One region of the Rhizobium binxianense genome, then DNA from elsewhere that is predicted to be linked to it. Evidence: predicted binding sites of a transcription regulator. Region 1 holds the regulator's gene; each other region holds the start of a gene.
What was found. The regulator PhoB, encoded in region 1, activates phosphate uptake and scavenging genes when phosphate is short. The targets are predictions, from matches to a motif close to TGTCATNNANCTGTCAT.

Region 1 (5,731 bases):
TCAACACTGGCCTCTTCGTCAACGGCAATTCCAGCCGTCCGGAGGCCGCCGGCCTCGGCGTCGCCCTCATCGGTTCGCTCTACCTGATGCTGATCGTGCTCGTGCTCGCTCTGCCGATCGGTGTTGCCGCCTCGATCTATCTCGAGGAGTTTGCGCCGAAGAATAAGCTGACGGATCTGATCGAGGTCAACATCAACAACCTCGCCGCCGTCCCTTCGATCGTATACGGCCTGCTCGGTCTGTCCGTCTTCATCAACTTCATCGGCCTGCCGCGCTCGGCCTCGCTGGTCGGCGGCCTGGTGCTGACGCTGATGACCCTGCCGACGATCATCATCGCGACGCGCGCAGCACTTCGCGCCGTGCCGCCGTCGATCCGCGCCGCAGCCCTTGGCCTCGGCGCCTCGAAGATGCAGATGGTGTTCCACCATGTTCTGCCGCTCGCCATGCCCGGCATCCTCACCGGCACGATCATCGGCCTGGCGCACGCGCTCGGCGAAACCGCGCCGCTGCTTTTGATCGGCATGGTCGCCTTCGTCGCCAACGCGCCGACCACACCGCTCGATCCCTCGACGGCCCTGCCCGTGCAGGTCTATATGTGGGCCAACGAGGCCGAACGTGCCTTCGTCGAGCGGACTTCGGGTGCCATCATCGTCCTGCTCCTGTTCCTGATCGTCATGAACATGGGCGCCATCCTCTTGCGTCGTCGCTTCGAGCGCCGCTGGTAAACGGAGTTAAACATCATGAACATGTTGACGGAAGCTGCAGTTGAAAAGGCGCTGGATCACAAGATGAGCAACGTCCCGTATAAGATGATCGGAAAGGATGTCTCTGTTTACTATGGCGAGAAGCGCGCGCTTTTCGACGTGAACCTGAACATCCGCGAAAACACCGTAACCGCGCTGATCGGCCCTTCGGGCTGCGGCAAGTCGACCTTCCTGCGGAGCCTCAACCGCATGAACGACACGATCGACGGCTGCCGCGTCACCGGCAAGATCACGCTTGATACCGACGATATCTATGATCCCGATATCGACGTCGTCGAACTTCGCGCCCGCGTCGGCATGGTCTTCCAGAAGCCGAATCCGTTCCCGAAGACGATCTATGAAAACGTCTCTTACGGCCCGCGCATCCATGGCCTGGCCAAGTCGAAAGCCGATCTCGACCAGATCGTCGAGACCAGCCTGCAGCGCGCCGGTCTCTGGAACGAAGTCAAGGACCGCGTGCATGAATCCGGCACGGGTCTTTCGGGCGGCCAGCAGCAGCGCCTCTGCATAGCACGCGCCGTCGCCGTCAGCCCTGAAGTCATCCTGATGGACGAGCCCTGCTCGGCGCTCGACCCGATCGCCACCGCCAAGGTCGAAGAGCTGATCCACGAACTGCGCGAGAACTACACGATCGTCATCGTCACCCACTCCATGCAGCAGGCCGCGCGCGTCTCGCAGCGCACCGCCATGTTCCACCTCGGCAATCTCGTCGAGGAGAACGACACCGACAAGATGTTCACCAATCCCGACGATCCGCGCACCCAGGACTACATCATGGGTCGCTTCGGCTGATTTTGGCGTCACCAAGCCTTTCCGTTATTCGAGGATAAAGCCCCATGGCATCGACACATATTTATTCTGCCTATGATGATGATCTGAAGTTCCTCTCCAGGCGGATTTCCGAAATGGGTGGCCTGGCCGAACAGATGGTCGCCGAATCCGTGCGGGCACTGGTCAACGGCGATACCGCGCTGGCGCAGAAGGTCATCTCCGACGATGTGATCCTCGATCACGCCGAACGCGAAATCGGCGACAAGGCGATCGTCACCATCGCCCGCCGCCAGCCGATGGCTGCGGACCTGCGTGAGATCATGGGTTCGATCCGCATCGCCGCCGATCTCGAACGCGTCGGCGACCTCGGCAAGAACACCGCCAAGCGCGTCATCGCCGTCCAAAGCACCGGCGTTCCCCGCAAGCTCGCCCGCGGCCTCGAGCATCTGTCCGAGCTGGCGCTCGTCCAGCTCAAGGAAGTGCTCGACGTCTACACGACGCGCGCCGCCGACAAGGCGAATGCCATCCGCGAGCGCGACAACGAGATCGACGCGATGTACACCTCGCTGTTCCGCGAGCTCCTGACCTACATGATGGAAGACCCGCGCAACATCACCAGCTGCACGCATCTTCTCTTCTGCGCCAAGAACATCGAGCGCATCGGCGACCACGCCACCAACATCGCCGAGACGATCTATTACATGGCGACCGGCGCGCAGCCGGAAGGCGATCGTCCGAAGGACGACAGCGCCAACACCGTCGGCGCGGTTACGGAATAATCGCCCGGACAGCCCGGGCCAGTCGCCCGGACCAGTCAATTGCATGCGCGCCCGTCCGGGCGCGCAAAGAGGTCGCAGCCTAGTTTGTGAATTTGCGCAGGATGCATTGCTTAAATCACCCCCGGTTTAAGGATCATGCGCGAGGAGACCGAGACGCATGATCCCGAGAGTTGCAGTTGTTGAAGACGAAGAAGCCCTGAGCGTGCTTCTTCGCTACAATCTCGAAGCGGAAGGCTTCGAGGTCGATACCATCCTTCGTGGCGACGAAGCCGAAATGCGGCTTCAGGAGCGCACGCCCGATCTTCTGATCCTCGATTGGATGCTGCCCGGCGTATCCGGCATCGAGCTCTGCCGGCGCCTGCGCATGCGGCCGGAAACCGAGCGCCTGCCGATCATCATGCTGACGGCGCGCGGCGAAGAGAGCGAGCGCGTCCGCGGGCTGTCGACGGGGGCCGACGATTACGTCGTCAAGCCCTTCTCGACCCCCGAGCTGGTTGCCCGCGTCAAGGCGATGCTGCGCCGCGCCCGCCCCGAGGTGCTGTCGACGGTGCTGAAATGCGGCGATATCGAGCTCGACCGCGAAACCCATCGCGTCCATCGCAAGAGCCGTGAAGTCCGCCTCGGCCCCACCGAATTCCGCCTGCTGGAATTCCTGATGTCGTCGCCGGGCCGGGTCTTCTCCCGCTCGCAGCTTCTCGACGGCGTCTGGGGCCACGACATCTATGTCGACGAACGCACCGTCGACGTCCATGTCGGCCGGCTGCGCAAGGCGCTGAATTTCTCCAACATGCAGGACGTCATCCGCACCGTCCGCGGCGCCGGTTATTCGATGGAAGCCTGAGGGCTGCGTCACTACAGCTCGGCCGACGGCTCTTTCGTCATGCTCGGGCTTGTCCCGCTGCTGTCCGGTTCGCGGCGATGGACTGCCCCTCATCCGGCTGCCGCCACCTTCTCCCCGCTCGCGGGGCGAAGGGACCCCGCCGCGACGTCTCCGTTCCCCTTCCTACACCTCTCGTGTGGCACGTCCCCTCGCCCCGTTTACGGGGAGAGGGTTAGGGTGAGGGGCAGCCATAGCCGCAATGAGCGCTTCCATCCACGCATAAAAAAACGGGCCACTCGGCCCGTTTTCTGCATTCTAACGATGTCTGCCGCTCAGCCAGCCCGCGCTGCCGCCCGGCGGCGTTCGTTGACCGGCTGGTAGGCGAGCTTCTGGTGATAGCTGCAATAGGGCGAATTGTCGGGGGATTCGCAGCCGCAGAAGTGGAAGTCGTCCTTCAGCGGATCGCCGACCGGCCACTTGCAGGTGCGTTCGGTCAGTTCCGTCAGGCCGAGGCGGCGCGAAATCGGCACGACCACGTTGCCCCTCGGCACATATTCCATTTCCTCGATCGTTTCGATCTCGATCTCTTCCTTCAGCATCGTTGCGCCCTGCTGGCGGGTAACGGTGCGGGTGGTGACGCGAGAGGCGTAGTTCGGCGCGCGCGGTGCCGCTGTATTGCGCTTCGGCGTTCGCGCCGCGGTGCTGGTGCCGCCGGCCTTGGCACGGCCCGGAAGGCTCAGTCGGTGAACCTTGCCGATAACAGCGTTTCTGCTGACACCGCCAAGTTGCGCCGCGATCTGGCTGGCGCTCAGTCCTTCGGCCCAAAGCTTCTTGAGTTTCTCGACCCGCTCGTCTGTCCAGTTCATGCCCTGTCTCCACCTTTTGCGTTGGTGATGGCAGAATCCCTCACCGTTGTCCCGGGAGCTCCGAAACAAGAAACGCTTGATCAATTTTGGTGACTAGTTCCGCCGCATGCAGTCTAGTAATTGAACTTTAACCTAGTGTGAGGCTGACTCCGTGACAAGAGTCGCATGAATCCGGATGAATCGAATTCGTAGTTTTCCCCAACTTGCTGCCCCTGCGTGGCATTTCTGCAATAATGCCTGTTGAAGACTGAAAATGCCGCTGCACACCCTTGCTGCATGCGCTAAGGGCGCAGTTTTGTTGACATTGCAGCGCGAAAAGGAAATAGTGCCAGTCGCCGCCGCAAGGCGGCATTTTTGATTTTTCGGGCCTGGTTTTCTTAGCCGGAGTCAGTCGCCCCATAACTTTAGATCGGGAGATCGCGCCATGGCTGAAGCCGCGCCGCTTTATGACACCTATTCTCGTGCCCCGCTGCGGTTCGAGCGAGGCGAGGGCGTGTGGCTGATCACCGAAAGCGGCGAGCGATATCTCGATTTCGGCGCCGGCGTCGCCGTCACCTCGGTCGGCCACAGCAATCCGCATGTGGTGGGCGCCCTGAAGGAGCAGGCCGACAAGGTCTGGCACCTCTCCAACATCTATGAGATCCCCGGCCAGGAGCGCCTGGCCAAACGGCTGACGGACGCCACCTTCGCCGACAAGGTGTTCTTCACCAATTCGGGCGCCGAGGCGCTCGAATGCGCGATCAAGACGGCGCGCCGCTATCAGTATTCCAAGGGCCATCCCGAGCGCTTCCATATCATCACCTTCGAGGGCGCCTTCCACGGACGGACGCTGGCGACGATCGCCGCCGGCGGCCAGGAGAAATATCTCGAAGGCTTCGGCCCCAAGGCGCCGGGTTTTGATCAGGTGGCTTTCGGCGATATCGAAGCGGTGCGCGCCGCGATCACCGATGCCACGGCTGCAATCCTGATCGAGCCGGTGCAGGGCGAGGGCGGCGTGCGTCCCGCCACCCCCGAATTCATGAAGGCGCTTCGCCAGATCTGCGACGAACACGGCCTGCTGCTGATCCTCGACGAGGTCCAGACCGGCGTCGGCCGTACCGGCAAGCTCTTCGCCCATGAATGGTCGGGCGTCACCCCCGACATCATGGCGGTCGCCAAGGGCATCGGCGGCGGGTTCCCGCTCGGTGCCTGCCTTGCCACATCAGAGGCTGCCTCCGGCATGAAGGCCGGCACCCATGGCTCGACCTATGGCGGCAATCCGCTTGCCATGGCCGTCGGCAGCGCCGTGCTCGACATCATTCTCGCCGATGGCTTCCTCCAGCAGGTGCGCGACGTAGCACTGGTTTTCCGCCAGGGCCTCGCCTCGCTGAAGGATCGCTATCCCGATGTGATTGAGGATATCAGAGGCGAGGGGCTGTTGCTCGGCGTCAAGGCCGCCATTCCCTCGGCCGAACTGCTGCAGGCGATCCGCGCCGCCCATCTGCTCGGCGTGCCCGCCGGCGACAACGTCATCCGCCTTCTTCCGCCCCTCGTCGTCACCGCCGAGGAAGCCCGCGAGGGTCTTGCCCGCATCGAGCGCGCCGCCGAGAGCATTCGCGCCTCCAAGGTCAAGAAGACGGCTTGAAGAGATTGCCGCCCTCGGGCGCAGACAGGTAAGAAGACCATGGCTCCTAAACATTTCCTCGATCTTTCGGCGGTCACCTCTGCCGATCTCAGAACCATCATGAACGA
Region 2 (5,731 bases), 1.3 Mb from region 1:
CGAAATTCTCGACCGGCTCAAGGATGGCCCCCGGACCACAGGGACGCTTTGCGAGATGTTTCCGCAGATGGACCGCTGTACGGTAATGCAGCATCTGAAAGTGCTGGAGGAAGCCGATCTGGTCATCGCCAGGAAGGAGGGCCGCGAGCGCTGGAACCACTTAAACAGCCTGCCGATCAAGCAGATTTACGACCGTTGGATCAGCGCCTATGCCGGCCATGCGCTCTCTATACTCGACCGGCTGAAGGGCGAGCTGGAAGGTCAGCCCGAACAATGACCCGGCGTCAAACCGCCTTGCCGCCCGGTCCGCCGAGGCCTTATGCTGGCAAAAACGGCACGGGATCAGACGGATGACGATATCGGGAGCCGGCATACGCCGCATGCGGCTGCTGCGCGGCATGAAGCAGCAGCATCTCGCCGAACTCCTCGGCGTCAACCAGACGACGGTGTCACGCTGGGAGTGCGGACAACTCGCGCTGTCGCCCGAACAGGCCGTCCAGCTGGAACGGATTTTCGCCTCACCGCGACATGCCGCGGCTGATGCGGCGCTGAAGCGACTGGTCGAGGATTCCGTCCGACCGGTGCATCTGATCTGCGACAGCACCCACCGGCTGCTCTCCGCCTCCCGCCCGCGGCAGGCGGAATGGCGGGCGCCGCTCGCTGCCTTTCTCGGCCGCTCGCTTTTCTCCTACGCATCTGCTGAAATCACCGCGGCCGAGCAGTCGCTGGAAGAGCGCGGCTGGCATGAGGGCAGGCTTTCGTCACTGACCCTCGATACCGGCGCCAACGGCAATGCGCTGCTGCCGATCGCCGCCGGCCGCGTGATCTGGGAAAGGATCATGCTTTCCGATGGCAGCGCCGGCCGCCTTGTCACGACCATCGGCGAGCCTGCAGCTTTCCTGCATTCCCGTGCATAATTTATGCGTTGTCCCGGAATGCCGGTCTTTATAGCGTCCGCCTCCTGAACGGTCGGGAGGCGATGTGATGACGATACTGGTGACGGGAAGTGCCGGCCATCTTGGCGAGGCGCTGATGCGCACTTTGAAGGCCGAAAGCCGATGGGTGCGCGGCATCGATATCAAGCCCTCGGCTTTTACCGATATGGTCGGCTCGATCGGTGATCGCGCCTTCATCCGGCAAGCGATGTCAGGCATCAGCCGCGTCATCCATGCCGCGACGCTGCACAAGCCGCATGTGGCGACCCATGACAATCGCGATTTCCTCGACACCAATATCGCCGGCACGCTGAACCTGCTCGAAGCAGCCGTCGCCGCAGACGTCGCAAGCTTCGTCTTCACCAGCACCACCAGCACCTTCGGTGCGGCTTTGACGCCGGCCGCCGGCGCACCGGCAGCATGGGTGACCGAGGACGTGCTGCCGGTCGCAAAAAACATCTACGGTGTCACGAAGCTCGCCGCCGAAGGTCTGTGCGAACTCTTCGCCCGCGAGTCCGGCCTGCCGGTGATCATTCTCAGGACATCGCGTTTCTTTCCCGAAAACGACGACGATCCTGACATTCGCAGCGGCTATCCGGCGGAAAATGCCCAGGCCAACGAGCTTCTTCACCGCCGCGTCGATATCGCCGATGTGGCCGGCGCTCATCTGCTGGCGCTCGAAAAGGCGCCGGCAATCGGCTTCGGCCGCTACATCGTCTCCGCCACGACGCCGTTTCCGGCAAGCGATCTTGCCGCAATCAGGCACGACGCGCCTGCTGTCGTCGAACGGCTGTTCCCAGGTGCAGGCGCCCTCTATGCATCACGCGGCTGGAAGATGTTTCCAACGCTCGACCGTGTCTATGTCAACGCGCGGGCAAGGCGGGAACTCGGGTGGCAGCCGCGATATGATTTCCGTTTCGTGCTCGATTGCCTGCGCGACAACAGGGAATGGCGCAGCCCTTTGGCGCTTGATGTCGGCTCGAAAGGTTACCACGACGTGGTCTTTGCTGAAGGGCCTTATCCCGTGAGATAGGGCAGCAAGCTGGACTGCGGATAGGCGAAAGCCCGACATTCTCCCGGCATGGCCTTTTCGCTGCAAAGCGTCATCCAGATATCATGATGCTGTCATAGACCGTCCGAGGGGATATGGGGCGGCGAAATCCAGGGCGTGTTCTGCCATCGGAAAATCGAATCCAGGGCCGGGGTGTCATTTGAAGCGGTGTCCAGCCTGGGCGGGCCGCTGCAGGAACGCTTTGACCGAGAGGGTATTTCATGAAGAACATCAGATCATACGCGCGGCTGTTTGCCGCCATTCTTGCGGCATCCGCCGCCATTCCGGCCGTCGCAAGTGCCGAGAATTCCGCCACTGTCGACGGCCTCACCTTCGTCAACAAGGGCCTGATCGGCATCGGCCGCATCCCGGCCAACCAGCGTGACAAATTCGGTGAGACCTTCGGTTCCGGCTCCGGCATGGCGATCGATTCCGCCGCCTGGAGCCGCGACGGCGCCAGCTACAAGGGCACGCTCTACCTGCTGCCAGACCGGGGCTATAACGCCGTCGGCACCGTCGACTATCGTCCGCGCCTGAACACCATCTCGATCGGCCTGACGCCGACCGCTCCGGGTGCGGCACCCGAGGCCGGCAAGGAACAGTTCGGCGTTGACGCAAAGCTCGTCGATTCCACGCCCTTCGTCGACGACAAAGGCGGCGACATGACCGGTCTCGACCCGGAATCCGGCGTCCGCCCCGCTGCCGGCAATTTTCCGCCACTGCCGCAGGCGGTAAACGGCAAGATCGCCCTCGACAATGAAGCCATCATCCGCCTGGCCGACGGCACCATGTTCGTCAGCGACGAATACGGGCCTTATATTTACCACTTCTCGGCCGACGGCCGTCTGCTGTCTGCCACCCAGCCGCCGAAGGCGCTTTTGCCGATGCGCAAGGGCGCGTTGAGCTTTGCCTCCAACAATCCCGGCCCCGGCGCCTCCGCTCCGGACCCGAAGGATCCGGAGACCGGCCGCCAGAACAATCAGGGTCTCGAAGGCATGGCGATGACGCCTGATGGTAAGTTCATCATAGCAGTGCTGCAGTCGGCCGCCCGTCAGGACGGTGGCGATTCCAGTTCGACCCGCCAGAATACCCGCGCCATGGTCTATGACGCCGCCGATCTAAATCACCTGAAACTGGTGCACGAATATGTCGTGCCGCTGCCGGTGTTCAAGGACGCCAAGGACAAGACGACGATCGCCGCAGAGAGCGAAATCGTCGCCCTTTCCGACAAGACCTTCCTGATGCTCGCCCGCGACAGCGGCAACGGCCAGGGTCTGAAGGGCGATACCTCGCTCTACCGCAAGATCGACATCGCAGACCTTTCCAAGGCGACCGATATCGCCGGCAGCGATTTCGATGCAGGCAAGCCGATCGCGCCGAAGGGCGTCCTCGATCCGTCACTGACGCCGGCGACGCTGACACCACTCATCGACCTCAACGACAAGGCCGATCTCGCCCGCTTCGGCCTGCACAACGGCGCGCCGAACGACAAGAACAATCTGTCGGAAAAATGGGAAGCCATGGGTCTGGCAAGCGTTCTCGACCCGAACCTGCCGGACGATTATTTCCTGTTCGTCGCTAATGACAACGACTTCCTCACACAGGATGGTTTCCAGGTGGGCGCCGCCTACAAGGCGGACGGTGGTGCCGATGTCGACACCATGTTCCAGGTCTTCCAGGTCACCCTTCCGGGCTTGAAGAAATAGCGGATGCGTTGAAAATGGCGGACGCTGCAGCCGCGTTCGCCGTCTTCGTCGATGATGAAGAGGAAAGGTGCGATCCACGACCACCGATGGATGTTTACGATCCTGGGTGCCTACAAACGTAGGTGGGCGCCGTGTGTCCAGGCCCACGGGCCTGGCCAGGGACAGCTCCCTTTGGATCGAGTATGGCCCCAGGGATTGTGGTTCCTGTCGAGAGGCGCAGACCGCACCGCGATATATAAGGACGTTTGCGCGGGCGCGCCAGTGGCGGCAGCAAGTCGTCCTTATTTAATTGAGTCAATTGAGTTCGGGGGCGGGCCGGCCGTTCAGTTTATCGGTAATGCCGCGAATGCGGGTTGAAACCTCGCTGAGCGCTGCCGCAAGATTTTCTTCGGTGCGCGCGGTGGCCGCAAGCACCGTGTCGCGGTTGCCGCGCAGCGACTCGAGTTCGGATTCCAGCCCGGCGACGCGGCGCGTCAGCTCGGCAATCTCGTCCATGACCATGATGCCGGCCATGACGGTGATCCTGAGATCGCCGATTTCACCGAACTGGGCCTTGAGATGGCCGACATAGCCGTCGAAGCGGTTGGCGAGATCGGTCAGGTGATCCTCCTGCCCCTCCTCGCAAGCCATGCGATAGGCCTTGCCGTCGATCGTTACCGTCACCTGCGCCATGCCAAACTCTTTCTATCAGCGATCCAGAACCGCGCGGATCGTTTCCATAGCCGTCACCAGCCGCCGCGATACCTCGCGGTTGACCTCCTCCAGCCGGTTGGCGCGGAATTCCGCCTGGTCGAGTTCCTGCGCCAGCCGGGAGCGGTCGGCGTGCACGCGCCGCACCTCGCCTTCGATCTCGCCCTGCTCGCGCTGCCGCTCGACGCGCATGTCGACGGCGTTTTCGAGGCTCGAAATCGCCTGTCTCAATTCGTTGAGCGCTGCTTCCATGGTTTTGCCTGTGGGCATCATGTCTTTCCGATTCCCGCACAGAATCCGCGAATCGGCACGCCGCGCCGATCCTGTGATTTCAAAAGGATATGCCGCTCGTAAACGGCGCGTCAATAAATCCTGTCACTTGCCCACCGACCTATCCTGTGGATGAGCACTTTACACGTGATCGCCATACGAGATTCGTCATTTGTACAATCGTCCGATCAAATGTCAAAAATCGCCGCTGCCTGCCCGGATTTGGCGTCCCATTTATTGACTTGCCAGCCCCAACTGCTATGTGTCTGCCGCTTTCACTCGATGGTCTTGGAGGCTCGAGGCCATCCCCCCGACACCCGGAACTTGCGGAAAAGCCATGACCTCTCCCGAACAACATGACCGGATGGCGAATGCGATCCGTTTTCTCGCCATGGATGCCGTCGAAAAGGCGAACTCCGGTCACCCGGGCATGCCGATGGGCATGGCCGATGTGGCGACGGTCCTGTTCACCAAATATCTGAAGTTTGATCCGAAGAAGCCGCACTGGCCGAACCGCGATCGCTTCGTGCTCTCGGCCGGCCATGGCTCGATGCTGCTCTATTCGCTGCTGTATCTGACCGGTTATCCCGACATGACGGTCGAAGATCTGAAGCAGTTCCGTCAAGTCGGCTCGAAGACCGCCGGCCATCCGGAATATGGTCATGCCACCGGCATCGAAACGACGACAGGCCCGCTCGGCCAGGGCATCGCCAATGCCGTCGGCATGGCGATCGCCGAGCGCAAGCTGCGCGAGGAGTTCGGCTCCGATCTGCAGGACCACTATACCTACGTCATCAATGGCGACGGCTGCCTGATGGAAGGCATCAGCCATGAGGCGATCGCGCTTGCCGGCCACCTGAAGCTGAACAAGCTGATCCTCTTCTGGGACAATAATTCGATCACCATCGACGGCGCCGTATCGCTGTCGGACTCGACTGACCAGATCGCCCGCTTCAAGGCCGTTCACTGGAACACCATCGAGATCGACGGTCACGATCAGGCCGCCATCGCCGAGGCGATCGAAGCCGCCCACAAGTCCGACCGTCCGACCTTCATCGCCTGCAAGACCGTCATCGGCT
Region 3 (5,731 bases), 1.1 Mb from region 1:
CGGCAAACGAGATCGATGACGCCAGGGCCAGTCGCGCCGCCGACGCAGCGATCGGAGCGTTCGTGGCTCGCCTGGGCGCGACAACGACGGACAATGCCGTATGGGACGATGCCTATAGTGCGACCTCATCGCCGACCGCCGCCGATTGGGCCTATGAGAACTGGGGAAAAACCAGCGCGGATTACCCGCTCTATGACGGCGCGATCGTGATCGGCCCCGACCGGAGTTCGGTCGTCTCCGCCTATGCCAAAGGCAAGCCTTTTCAGCCGGGCGCGTTTTTCGGCCAGGCCTTTTATGGGCAGATCAATGCTGCTGCCGATCCGGCGAAGGCGCCTGTGGTTAATTTTATCAAGACCGAAAGCGGTATCGCGCTGATCGCATCGCAGGCGATCCAGCCATTCGAGGCCGCCGGCGAGCTTCCGAAGCTCAGCACGCTGAGCTTCTACAAGGAATTTACATCAGAAGTTCTCGACACGCTCTCAAACGAACATGAACTCGAAGGCCTGCACCTCGAGGCGGCGCCAAAGCCGGAATTCCTGAACACGCCGATCAAGGACATGAAGGGGGCCGTCATCGGCTATCTTGTCTGGCCGAGCAAGGCGCCGGGAAGCACGGTATTTCATCAGGTGACACCTTATGTTGCGGCCTCCGTCGCCATCCTTTCGCTGTTCCTGGTCGGTGTTCTCCTGGTCGGCGCGTCCGAGGCGCGGCGCCTGCGCCAATTGGCGCAGGCAGCGCTTTTCGAAGCGGGTCATGATAACCTCAGCGGCCTGTTCAACAGACATGGGCTTCTCGGCCTGCTGGAAGACATCGGGAATTCGGACTCTGCGCCACTCCGGCTCTATCTGGTCGATCTTGACGGCTTCAAGGCCGTCAACGATGCCTGGGGGCATGCGGTTGGGGACGATTTGATCCGAATGGTCTCGAAGGCGCTGATGGCCTGTCACCCCGAAATTCTTGCCGCAGCCCGGCTGGGGGGCGACGAATTTGCGCTGGTGCATGTCGGATCCGCCACGTGCGAAGATATGGAAACGACCATCCTGGCGCTGTTTGCCGAGCCCTTCAAAATCGACGGACGAACAATCGAAGTCGGAGCAAGCATCGGCGCTGCGGTGCGCGACGGAGACGTCGAGCCCTTGGAGCTTCTGCGCAGGGCCGACATGGCGCTCTACCGTGCCAAGGCAAATGGCAGAGGCCAGGCGGTCGAGTACGCCCCCGAGCTCGACCAGGAGCGCCAACGGGTCGCCGAACTGGAAGGCCGCTTGAAGGGCGCCATCAAGAGCGGCGCAATCGAAGCCGTTTTCCAGCCGCTCGTCTCCGCCACCACCGGCGCCGTGACCGGCCTGGAAGCGCTGGCGCGCTGGCGAACCGCAACAGGAAACATCAGTCCGGAGGTTTTCATCCCTCTCGCCGAGCGGTGCGGCCTCATCGATGCGCTCGGTGTTCATATGCTGAGAACATCGATCGAGCATGCCAAGAACTGGCCCGATCTGGCATTGTCGGTAAACGTTTCGCCGGTCCAGCTCTGCAATCCCGAATTTGCCGCCGAGGTGATCTCGGTCCTGCAGGAGCTCGATTTCAATCCGAAGCGCCTGACCTTGGAGATCACCGAAGGCGTTCTGATGACAAATCCGGATCAGGCCCGGCGCTCGATCGACCAGCTCAAGCGCGTCGGCATTAAGTTCGCACTCGACGACTTTGGCTGCGGCTACGCCAGCATTGGCGCCTTGCGGCAGTTCGGGTTCGATCGCATGAAGATCGATCGCTCGCTCGTCTCCGCTCTCGATGAAGGCGCCAATGGCGCCGATGTCCTTCGGGCGACCATTTCGCTGGCGACCGCCTTGCAGATTCCCGTGACCGCAGAAGGCATCGAGAATAGCCGCCAGGCGGCGATCCTGCGCGAGGCCGGCTGCGATCAGCTTCAAGGCTATCTGATGGGAAGACCGATGTCGGCACACGACATATCCAGCAGGCTGGAAGAAGAGTCGGCCGCATGATGGCGTTGCCGGTGACCCCGCGGAGCGGTGACCGGTAACCGCCGACGGAAATTCAAAAGCCTGAAACGACATTTTTAGCCACGGCTGCGGCAATCCACCACAGCCATGCGTCAATCTATCCCAATGTTTTTGCTAAGGCTTTGTTAAATCCCGCATTCAATGGAAAGGCGCCCAGCGCAGTGTTTGACGCATGGCCGCGCATTCGGTTTCAACGGTCAAAAGCCGTCATCAAACTGTAATAATACGCGCCTAGCCCGCCTGATGTGACGCGACTTTCAGCGCCCGAGACAATGGACACCCCCGCCATGGCGCTGGTCTCGTCGTTCTTCAAATCCATTAGGGAAGCGCTTCATATGCTCACCAGGAAACTCCTCTCGGCCTGCCTCGGTGCGGGTCTGGTTGCCGCTCTGGCGGTTTCGGCGTCGGCTGCCGATATCACCGGCGCCGGCTCCACCTTCGTCTATCCGGTGCTGTCCAAATGGTCTGCGGACTATAACAAGCAGACCGGCGACAAGCTGAACTACCAGTCGATCGGTTCGGGCGGCGGTATCGCCCAGATCAAGGCTGCAACGGTCGATTTCGGCGCATCCGACAAGCCGCTCGAGCCTAGGGAATTGACCGATGGCGGTTTCGGCCAGTTCCCGCTCGTTGTCGGCGGCATCGTTCCCGTCATCAACGTCAAGGGCATCAAGTCGGGCGAACTGAAACTGACCGGCAAGGTTCTCGCCGACATCTATCTCGGCAACGTCACCAAGTGGAACGATAAGGCCATTGCCGATCTGAACCCCGGCCTGAAGCTGCCCGACAGCCAGATCGCCGTCGTCCACCGTTCGGACGGTTCCGGCACCTCCTTCAACTGGACCAACTATTTCTCCAAGGTCAACGAAGACTGGAAGAGCAAGGTCGGCGAAGGCACCGCCGTCAACTGGCCGGTCGGCATCGGCGGCAAGGGCAACGAAGGCGTCGCTGCCTACGTCACCCGCGTCAAGGATTCGATCGGCTACGTCGAATATGCCTACGCCCTGCAGAACAAGCTGCCCTACGCCCTGATCCAGAACGCTGCCGGCCAGTATCCGAAGCCGAATGCCGAAAGCTTCTCGGCCGCCGCCGCCAGCGCCGAATGGGCCAAGGCTCAGGACTTCTACCTGATCATGACCAACGCTCCGGGCGAAAAGGCCTGGCCGGTGACCGCCACGACCTGGGCGATCATGTACAAGGAACCGAAGGATGCGGCACGCTCCAAGGCTGCCTTCGCCTTCTTCAAGTGGGCGCTCGAAAACGGCCAGAAGGAAGCCTCTTCCCTCGACTACGTTCCGCTTCCGGAAGCCGTCGTGAAGCAGATCGAGGACTACTGGACAGCCGCGTTCAAGGGCTGATCCCTGTAAGACACGCGGTCGGGGCGGAAAGCGAGGTTTTCCGCCCTAGAACAGGATGATTTTAGGCCGAGCCGGCCTAAAATCTGAATCCTGTTCTAAATTAAGGGGTTAGAGCATGATGTCGCCCGAAAACCGCTTACAACTTTTCGGCATCATGCTCGAATACCTTTACCCCCTCAGCGCAGTTGAGCGTATTGATATGAGCGAAGCATCGGCATCGCTGCCCGTCTCCGGAGCGGGCGTGAAGCGTCGCGACGGCGCGACCGGCGATCGTATTTTCTATTGGATAGTTTTGGGCTGCGGCCTGTTTGTTCTGGCGGCATTGCTTGCCGCCGCGATCTCCATGGCCGTGAGCGGGTTTCAGGCGTTCCGGACCTTCGGCCTCGGTTTCCTCACCGGCACGGAATGGGATCCGGTCGCCGAGCAGTTTGCGGGGCTTGTGCCGATCTACGGGACGCTGGTCACCTCGGCGCTCGCCATGATCATCGGCGTTCCCGTCAGCCTCGGTATCGCGGTTTTCATTACCGAAGTTGCGCCGCGCTCCATTCGCGGGCCGATCGGCGGCGCCGTCGAGCTTCTCGCCGGCATCCCCTCGATCATTTACGGCATGTGGGGTCTTTTCACCTTCGCGCCTTTCATGTCGGATTACATTCAGCCGGTGCTGATAGACTGGCTGGGCCCGATCCCGATGATCGGCGCGCTGTTCTCCGGCGCACCGCTCGGCATCGGCATGCTGACGTCGGGCATTGTGCTGGCGATCATGATCATCCCCTTCATCTCCTCGGTCATGCGCGACGTTTTTCTCGTTGTCCCGGCGCAGCTGAAAGAATCGGCCTATGCGCTTGGTTCGACCAAGTGGGAGGTGGTGCGCGACATCGTTATCCCGCATACTCGCACGGCCGTCGTCGGCGGCATCTTCCTCGGTCTCGGCCGCGCGCTCGGGGAGACCATGGCGGTGACCTTCGTGCTCGGCAACACCCATAATATTGCGGTGTCGCTGATGGAGCCCGGCACCTCGATCGCCGCCACGCTCGCCAACGAGTTTGCCGAGGCTTCTGACGATCTTTACAGATCGTCGCTCGCAGCCCTTGGCCTCATCCTCTTCGTCGTTACCTTCATCGTTCTGGCCGCCGCCAAGCTCATGCTGGTGCGCATGGCAAAGCAGAGAGGGGAGTAATATGGCCGGCTATTCGGGTTCCCTTTACCGCCGCCGCCAGATCGGCAGTGCGATTGCGCTGACGCTTTGCGGCCTCGCAACGGTGCTCGGCCTGGTCTTTCTGGTCTGGATCCTGTGGACGACGCTGATCCACGGCCTGTCGGCGCTGAGCCCCAGTCTTATCACCGAAATGACGCCGCCGCCCGGCGAAGACGGCGGCGGTCTCGCCAATGCTTTCATGGGCAGCCTGCTGATGGTCGTGCTGGCCATCGTCATCGGCACGCCGATCGGCGTGCTGGCCGGCACCTATCTGTCGGAGTTCAGCCGCGGCAAAAAGCTTGGCGAGGCGATCCGCTTCGTCAACGATATCCTGCTCTCGGCGCCGTCGATCATCATCGGCCTGTTCGTCTACGAACTGGTCGTGCGCCCGACGTCACGCTTCTCCGGCTTTGCCGGCGGCATCGCGCTTGCCTTCATCTTCCTGCCGGTCGTAGTGCGCACGACCGACGAGATGCTGCGGCTGGTTCCCGATGTGATGCGCGAGGCAGCCTTGTCGCTCGGCATCCCGCGCTGGAAGGTCACGGTCAACGTGCTTTATCGCGCCGCGTCCACCGGCATTCTGACCGGTATCCTTCTGGCGATCGCCCGCATTTCGGGCGAAACCGCGCCGCTGCTCTTCACGGCTCTGAACAACCAGTATTGGAGCCTGGATATGTCGCAGCCGATGGCGAACATTCCGGTCGTCATCTTCCAGTTCGCTATGAGCCCCTATGAGCAATGGCAGAATCTCGCCTGGGCCGGTGCCTTCGTGATGACCGCCGTCGTTTTGATCCTGAGCGTCGTATCGCGCTCCGTCCTGAACCGAAAAGGTGGGAAATGATGCTTCAGTCCGCAGACACTTTCGATGCTGCCAGCAAGGCGGAAAAACACCTGGCCAGAGACAAGATCGCGCTTGAGAAAGTCAATTTCTATTACGGCGACACCCACGCGATCAAGGATGTCAGCCTGAACTTCCCCGAGCGTCAGGTCTCGGCCCTCATCGGTCCCTCCGGCTGCGGCAAGTCCACGCTGCTGCGCATCCTGAACCGCATCTACACGCTGTATCCGAAGATGCGCGCTACTGGCTCGATCAAGCTCGACGGCAAGAACATCCTCGACCCCAGCTTCTCGATGAACGAGCTGCGCGCCCGCGTCGGCATGGT

Region 2: PO860_RS16775 (esterase-like activity of phytase family protein) is a predicted target of PhoB. The motif match lies at 2,048-2,064, and genes of this name have one in related genera.
Region 3: pstS (phosphate ABC transporter substrate-binding protein PstS) is a predicted target of PhoB. The motif match lies at 2,221-2,237, and genes of this name have one in related genera.

What each region holds. Positions count from the first base shown of each region.
Region 1 covers NZ_CP118713.1:171,941-177,671, forward strand. The annotation lists gene pstA (phosphate ABC transporter permease PstA) at 1-725, shown strand, start outside; gene pstB (phosphate ABC transporter ATP-binding protein PstB) at 741-1,556, shown strand; gene phoU (phosphate signaling complex protein PhoU) at 1,601-2,314, shown strand; gene phoB (phosphate regulon transcriptional regulator PhoB) at 2,472-3,155, shown strand; gene PO860_RS00870 (GcrA family cell cycle regulator) at 3,467-4,000, opposite strand; gene PO860_RS00875 (aspartate aminotransferase family protein) at 4,425-5,624, shown strand; gene argF (ornithine carbamoyltransferase) at 5,664-5,731, shown strand, end outside.
Region 2 covers NZ_CP118713.1:3,398,259-3,403,989, forward strand. The annotation lists gene PO860_RS16760 (ArsR/SmtB family transcription factor) at 1-277, shown strand, start outside; gene PO860_RS16765 (helix-turn-helix domain-containing protein) at 351-917, shown strand; gene PO860_RS16770 (NAD-dependent epimerase/dehydratase family protein) at 985-1,968, shown strand; gene PO860_RS16775 (esterase-like activity of phytase family protein) at 2,208-3,692, shown strand; RNA gene ssrS (6S RNA) at 3,760-3,918, opposite strand; gene PO860_RS16785 (cell division protein ZapA) at 3,987-4,364, opposite strand; gene PO860_RS16790 (DUF4164 domain-containing protein) at 4,380-4,655, opposite strand; gene tkt (transketolase) at 4,990-5,731, shown strand, end outside.
Region 3 covers NZ_CP118713.1:1,228,727-1,234,457, forward strand. The annotation lists gene PO860_RS06110 (bifunctional diguanylate cyclase/phosphodiesterase) at 1-1,997, shown strand, start outside; gene pstS (phosphate ABC transporter substrate-binding protein PstS) at 2,351-3,373, shown strand; gene pstC (phosphate ABC transporter permease subunit PstC) at 3,573-4,550, shown strand; gene pstA (phosphate ABC transporter permease PstA) at 4,552-5,409, shown strand; gene pstB (phosphate ABC transporter ATP-binding protein PstB) at 5,409-5,731, shown strand, end outside.